Regions from separate parts of the Ruegeria sp. L12 genome, predicted to be linked through region 1. Evidence: riboswitches for the same ligand, from Rfam matches in the RefSeq annotation. Region 1 holds a riboswitch; the other holds the start of a gene.
What was found. A riboswitch is a leader RNA that binds a small molecule or an ion and turns the genes downstream of it on or off. The one in region 1 is predicted to bind cobalamin.

Region 1 (3,208 bases):
GGTCGGTCTGTTCCGGCAGTTCCACGATGATGCTTTCGAAATCGTCATGTTCGTGGTCGTGGTGGCCGTCATGATGGCTGGGACGCGCGTCCATGTCATCTTCGGCAGCGGCTTCCAGACCCAGCACGACGCGGACATCGACGGCGCCTTCGGCCACTTCGACTACGGGCAGCGGGCGCGGGGCTTCGGCGGCGATGATCTCTTTGGCTTTGGCAACGCCTTCGGGACCGGCCAGATCGGGCTTGGTCAGCAGGATGATATCGGCGCAGGAGATCTGGTCCTCGAACACCTCGGACAGCGGCGTTTCGTGATCGATCGAGTCATCGGCCATGCGCTGGGCATCTACCGCCTCGACATTCGGGGCGAAACGACCGGCGGCGACGGCCTCGGCATCGGCCAGCGCGATCACGCCGTCCACGGTGATTTTCGAACGGATATCCGGCCAGTCAAACGCTTTCAGCAGCGGCTTGGGTAGCGCAAGGCCGGAGGTCTCGATCAGGATGTGATCGGGGCGCGGCTCCAGCGCCATCAACGCCTCGATGGTAGGGATGAAATCATCGGCCACGGTGCAGCAGATGCAGCCATTGGCCAATTCCATGATGTTTTCCGCCGGGCAATCGGGGATGGCGCAGGATTTCAGGATATCGCCATCGACGCCAACATCGCCGAATTCATTGACCACCACGGCCAGACGCTTGCCCTGAGGGTTCTGCATCAGGTGGCGCACCAGCGTGGTTTTGCCCGAGCCCAGAAAGCCGGTGATCACGGTAACGGGGAGTTTTTCGAGGTTCGACATGTCAGACTCCAATCGGGGGAATGCGCGAGGCGCAGTTTTTGCGGAAATGTTCTGGGCGCTCGCGCCATTTGACCAGACCGTCCTCGGTGGCCAGATATTTGGTTGCACCGTCAACGATGACGTCGACATGATCGGTCTCGTTCAGGTTCTCGTAGACGAATGTCCAGCGATCCGGCCCGCCACGCAGCACGATGGAACAGCCCTGATCGCAGTTCGACAGGCATTCGACGGCTCTCAGGTTGACGCCCTCGGGCAGGTCTGCCTGTTCCAGCGCCTGATGCAACAGGGTGCCCGGGCGCTGCGCGTCATCCTCGACGGGCAAGCCGCGACGGCAGGTGGTGCAGACCAGCAGCTCAACCGGTGCGGTCTCGGTCATGTCTCTCATCCCCCCAATCCTATACGTGGGGGACGGGGTCTCATGCGGGTCACATTTGACCCGACACCGGAACACCCCGTCCGGTTTCATCTTCGGGCGCTGGCAGGTCTCCCGGCTTGCGGATATCAGAGCGTCTGCCCTGTCGGATGTCCCGCCTTCCCGGCCTTGCGGCCAGTGGCATTGGGCACCCTCTCCGGTCACGGTCGCGGGGGCGGCTGCGTTTGGCGGATAACCCGTTGACGCATTCCCTTTTCATCTGCTGTTGCAGACACCAACGAAAGGCTCATGCGGCAGCGGCAGGCCGCTTGTCAAGCGAGTCGCGCCGATCTGTGATCAAGCGGATGAAAAAGCGACCTGTAGAGGTCGTTGGGCGGCATATTCTGTTCAGGCCGCAGCGTTGCCTCGTTTAACCGGATCGGCCCGATCCGGTTAAACGCAATATTCGAACGATCGGGTCGGTGCCACGCGATGAAACATCTATGAGGCCTGATCGAAGGCAGAAGCGGAGAGAATTGGATAAATGGCAGCCCGTAGGGGAATCGAACCCCTCTTTCCAGGTTGAAAACCTGGCGTCCTAACCGATAGACGAACGGGCCACTTGGGTCCAGACAAGCAAAGTGGCAGCCCGTAGGGGAATCGAACCCCTCTTTCCAGGTTGAAAACCTGGCGTCCTAACCGATAGACGAACGGGCCACGCTGGCTTGTGGAGGGCCTTTTACGGTTTCACCCCGACCCCCGCAAGCCGAAAAATGCAGGGATGTGAAAGTTTTTTGGTGGGCTTCAGATAGGCTTTATCCGGCTTCTGCCGCGTCCTCCAACCTCAGTTGTACAGATTGGCGCCCACCCCATGTGTTAACCTCAAGCCGGCCCGCAAAATGGAACCGCGCGCCGCCGTGATTTGACAGCTTGTCACCCAGCGGACCATCAAACGCACCGAAGGCGATGGCGTCCAGCCCGCCGGACATTCCGTCAGACAAAGACAGTTTCAGATGCGTCTCGCCCACGCGTTTGGCAAAGCGCACCTGCAGGTCGGGCAGGGCATAGCGTGGGGCAGGGGCCGCGGCCCCGAATGGTCCTGCCTTTTCGATCTGTTCGATCAGATCGACCGTCGCGGCCCCCGGCATCAGCGCCCCGTCCAGTTTCAGATCGGCTGGGCCGCCTTGCCCTGCGCCCTGTTTCGCCAGCAACTCGGACAGCTGCGCCATCGCAGGCTCCAACTGGTCGCGCATCACCGTCAGGCCGGCCGCCATCTTGTGACCACCGCCCTTGACCAGCAGCCCCTCGGCCGCCAGTCGCTGGATCGACGCGCCCAGATCAACGCCCGAGACCGAACGGCCCGAGCCCTTGCCCTCGTCACCGTCAAAGCCGATCACGATGGCAGGGCGGTTCGCGGTTTCTTTCAGGCGCGAGGCGACAATGCCCACCACGCCGGGATGCCAGCCCTCGCCTGCGGCCCAGACCAGTGGCGTGTCCAGCCCGCGTTCCTCGGCCTGTGCCATGGCTGCCGCGCGCACCGCGTTCTCGATGTCGCGCCGTTCCGCGTTCAGAGCATCCAACCGTTCGGACAGGGCTTCGGCCTCGGTGACCGAGTCGGTACTCAGCAACCGCGCACCCAGATCGGCCTGCCCGATCCGCCCACCCGCGTTCACGCGCGGACCTAGCAGAAACCCCAGATGATAGCTGTTGGGGGCGGTGTCCATGCGCGCCACGTCCGACAGCGCCACCAGCCCCGGCCTCTGCCTTTGGGCCATGACTTTCAGCCCCTGCCGCACCAACGCCCGGTTGGCGCCAATCAGCGGTGCAACATCCGCCACCGTCGCCAGCGCCACCAGATCCAGCATCGACATCAGATCCGGCCCTTTGGCACCGGCGGCCCGCAATTGGCGGCCCGCCTCGACCAGCATGAGGAACACCACGGCAGCAGCGCAGAAATAGCCCAGATCGCCGCTTTCGTCCTGCCGGTTCGGATTTACCACTGCGATGCAGTCTGGCAGTGTTTCCCCGCCCAGATGGTGGTCCAGAACAATCACATCCGC
Region 2 (3,208 bases), on a different contig from region 1:
CGGGGTGATCTTGACCACCGAGACCCAATGGGTGATCTCGGCCAGATCGCGCAACACCGCCAGCGGGTCGGCGCCTTCGGCATATTGGGCGCTCAGCTCTGTCAGTGCTCCGGCTGCATCGCCGCGCAGGATCATGTCGATCAGGTCGAGAACCCTGCCGCGATCCGCCAGACCCAGCATCGCGCGCACCTGATCGGCGCTGGTCTCGCCTGCCCCGTGGCTGATTGCCTGATCTAGCAGCGAGGTCGCATCACGGGCCGAGCCCTCGGCGGCGCGGGTGATCAGCGCCAACGCGTCCTCGGCGATCTGCGCGCTTTCGGCATCGGCAATCTTGCGCAGCAGGCCGATCATGACTTCGGGCTCGATCCGGCGTAGATCGAAGCGCTGACAGCGGGACAGGACGGTGACCGGGACCTTGCGGATCTCGGTGGTGGCAAAGATGAACTTCACGTGCTCGGGCGGTTCCTCAAGCGTCTTGAGCAGCGCGTTGAAAGCGCTGGTCGAGAGCATGTGGACCTCGTCGATGATGTAGATCTTATAGCGCGCGCTGGCGGCGCGATAGCGAACGCTGTCGATGATCTCGCGGATGTCATTGACGCCGGTGCGGCTGGCGGCGTCCATCTCCATCACATCGACATGGCGGCCTTCCATGATGGCGACGCAATGTTCACACTGGCCGCAGGGTTCCGTGGTGGGTTTGCCTTCGCCATCGGGGCCGATGCAGTTCATGCCCTTGGCGATGATCCGGGCGGTGGTGGTTTTGCCGGTGCCGCGGATGCCGGTCATGATGAAGGCCTGCGCGATCCGGTCCGCCTCGAACGCATTTTTCAGCGTGCGGACCATGGCGTCCTGACCGACCAGATCGGCAAAGGTTTCCGGGCGGTATTTGCGGGCAAGCACCTGATAGGCGGGGCTGGGCGTGTCGGTCATGTCTGCTTTCGCGGATTCGAGTTCTGCCGCAGCGTAGAGGCCGCCGCTGCCCGCGTCCACCGCCCGCCCGGATGATTTTCATTTTGGAAAGCGACCCGATGCGGCTTACACTGGTCGGACAGATTTCAAAGACCAGTTTTTATAGGTTTGTTTGATGGGGGGTTTTATGTCGCAACTGGTGATATACGCCTTGCAGGTTGGCGGGGGCACGCTGGCCCTGACGTCGATGCCGGGGCGCGGAGGGGATTATGACGGCGATCTGGACCTGATCGCGGGCTGGAAGCCGGGTCTGGTCCTGTCGATGACCACCGAAGTTGAGATGCTGCAGGATGGCGCGCGCAATTTCGGGACCGACATACAGGCCCGGGCGAGCCGCTGGGTCCATCTTCCGATCGAGGATTTCGGCGCCCCGCCCGAAGCTGTCGAGGAGCGTTGGCCGCAGGTCAGCGCGGCCGCCCGGCAGGCCCTGTCCGGCGGAGGCCGGGTTCTGGTGCATTGCCGAGGCGGTTGCGGCCGCTCGGGTATGGTTGTGCTGCGTCTGATGGTCGAATGCGGCGAGCGTCCCGAAACAGCGCTGGAGCGTCTGCGGGCGCTGCGCCCCTGCGCGGTCGAAACCGACGGACAGATGGCCTGGGCCGCTACGCCGGCCCGGGTCCCGTTGCAACGTTAGATCAGGCGCAGGCCATATGCTGCGGCTCGACCTGAGGGCGCGGGGCCAGCACCGACGCTTCAAGCATGGCGCAGGGCGGGTTCGCCAGCAGCCCTGCGGGTAGGGTGGCGAATGAGGTGCCGAACATCATGTCCGCATAACCGTCCAGCATCTCGGTCTCGATCCCGGGAACGGTTCCGCAGAACACGCGCACCTGATCAGGGCAGGCGCGAAAACGGGCGGTGCAGCCTTCCGCGCAATGGGTCAGTTCGCTGCTGCCTTCCACCTGAAACTCGGGTGTGGTCACTGGCCGCGCGGTCGAGACGGCCTGCGTCAGCGCCCGCGCCATACGCGCCAGAGCCGGGCAGGGTTTGCTGGTCCGTTGGCACACGGTCGCTGCGAATTCATGTGTGTCGGTCTTCCAGATCATAGATGCGCCCTCCGCGCGCAGGGCGAGGGCGTGAAACAGGTAGGACGGCGCTGTGACGTCAGGACCTGCCCGGACACCCCGCCCGAGATTCAGTTTCGGTTCCGATGGCAGGTCTCCTGACTTGCGGGTCGTCGCTTTGCCGACCTTCCCAGCCATATGGCCAGTGGTCTTCCGGCATTGCTCACCGCTTACAGTTGCGGGGGCAGTCGCGGATTTGGTTCGTTCCGGCAGCTTCCGGGCAGAACCGCACCGTGTTCCCTTTTCATCCCGGCCCCGGATAAGGGCGCGAGAACCATCACGCCATCGCTAGCGGTTCGCCGCATTCCGAGTCAATCGGATTGAAAGTCGCAGGCTGACCTTTGGTCCAGCCACGTCAACCTTGACTTGGTATCGATCAAATGAACTGATCAGTTCAGGTGATGCGCGACGCCAAGAGGTTCACATGCTGGACACGCAACAGACCATCATGACAGAGGATTTCCGGTTTGCCGCCGGACCCGCGATGCTGTCCGCCCGTCTGTACCTGCCCGCGTCTCAGCCGGAAACGGTGGTGGTGATCAACGGCGCCACCGGCGTGCCCCGCGATTATTACCAGCATTTCGCGCGCTGGCTGGTGGCGGAACGCGGCATGGCCTGCCTGACATATGACTACCGGGATTTCGGCCATTCACTGACCGGGGCGCAAAAGGCGTCGACAGTGACGATGGCGGACTGGGCGCTGGTCGACATCCCCGCCGCGCGGGCCGAGATGCGGCGGCGTTTTCCGGGTGCTCAACTGTGGAGCATTGGCCACTCGCTCGGATCTATGCTGGGGCCGGTGCAATCGGATATCGAGCAGATCGACCGGATGATCTGTGTCTGTTCGGGCCTGGTGACGCTCGGGGATCATCCGTGGCCCTATCGCGCGCTGGCGGCGTTGTTCTGGTATGGCCATGCGCCATTGATGGTCCGGGCGCTGGGATATCTGCCGGGCAAGGCGGTCGGTTTTGGCGAAGACCTGCCCGCGTCGGTCTATTGGCAGTGGCGCAAATGGTGCACCGCGCCCGAAAGCTATCTGCCTGAGATCGGAGAGACGCTGCCACAGGCGCGCTGGGCCACTGCAGGCGGACGCGTCGATCTGTTTGCCTTTGCGGATGACCAGATGGTGCCGCCCGAAGCCGTATGGCGGCTTGCCGATCTCTATGGACCGAAGGCCCGTC

Region 2: linked by a shared signal. The riboswitch ahead of ACR0K9_RS16320 (hypothetical protein) and the one ahead of ACR0K9_RS01825 (DUF1636 family protein) in region 1 are both predicted to bind cobalamin.

What each region holds. Positions count from the first base shown of each region.
Region 1 covers NZ_JBQFMH010000001.1:375,213-378,420, forward strand. Annotated here, with positions in the region: gene cobW (cobalamin biosynthesis protein CobW) at 1-796, opposite strand, end outside; gene ACR0K9_RS01825 (DUF1636 family protein) at 798-1,172, opposite strand; cobalamin riboswitch at 1,257-1,463, opposite strand; tRNA gene ACR0K9_RS01830 (tRNA-Glu) at 1,694-1,768, opposite strand; tRNA gene ACR0K9_RS01835 (tRNA-Glu) at 1,791-1,865, opposite strand; gene recJ (single-stranded-DNA-specific exonuclease RecJ) at 1,964-3,208, opposite strand, start outside.
Region 2 covers NZ_JBQFMH010000010.1:130,817-134,024, forward strand. Annotated here, with positions in the region: gene ACR0K9_RS16310 (DNA polymerase III subunit gamma/tau) at 1-930, opposite strand, end outside; gene ACR0K9_RS16315 (protein-tyrosine phosphatase family protein) at 1,097-1,600, shown strand; gene ACR0K9_RS16320 (hypothetical protein) at 1,602-2,009, opposite strand; cobalamin riboswitch at 2,099-2,321, opposite strand; gene ACR0K9_RS16325 (alpha/beta hydrolase family protein) at 2,452-3,208, shown strand, end outside.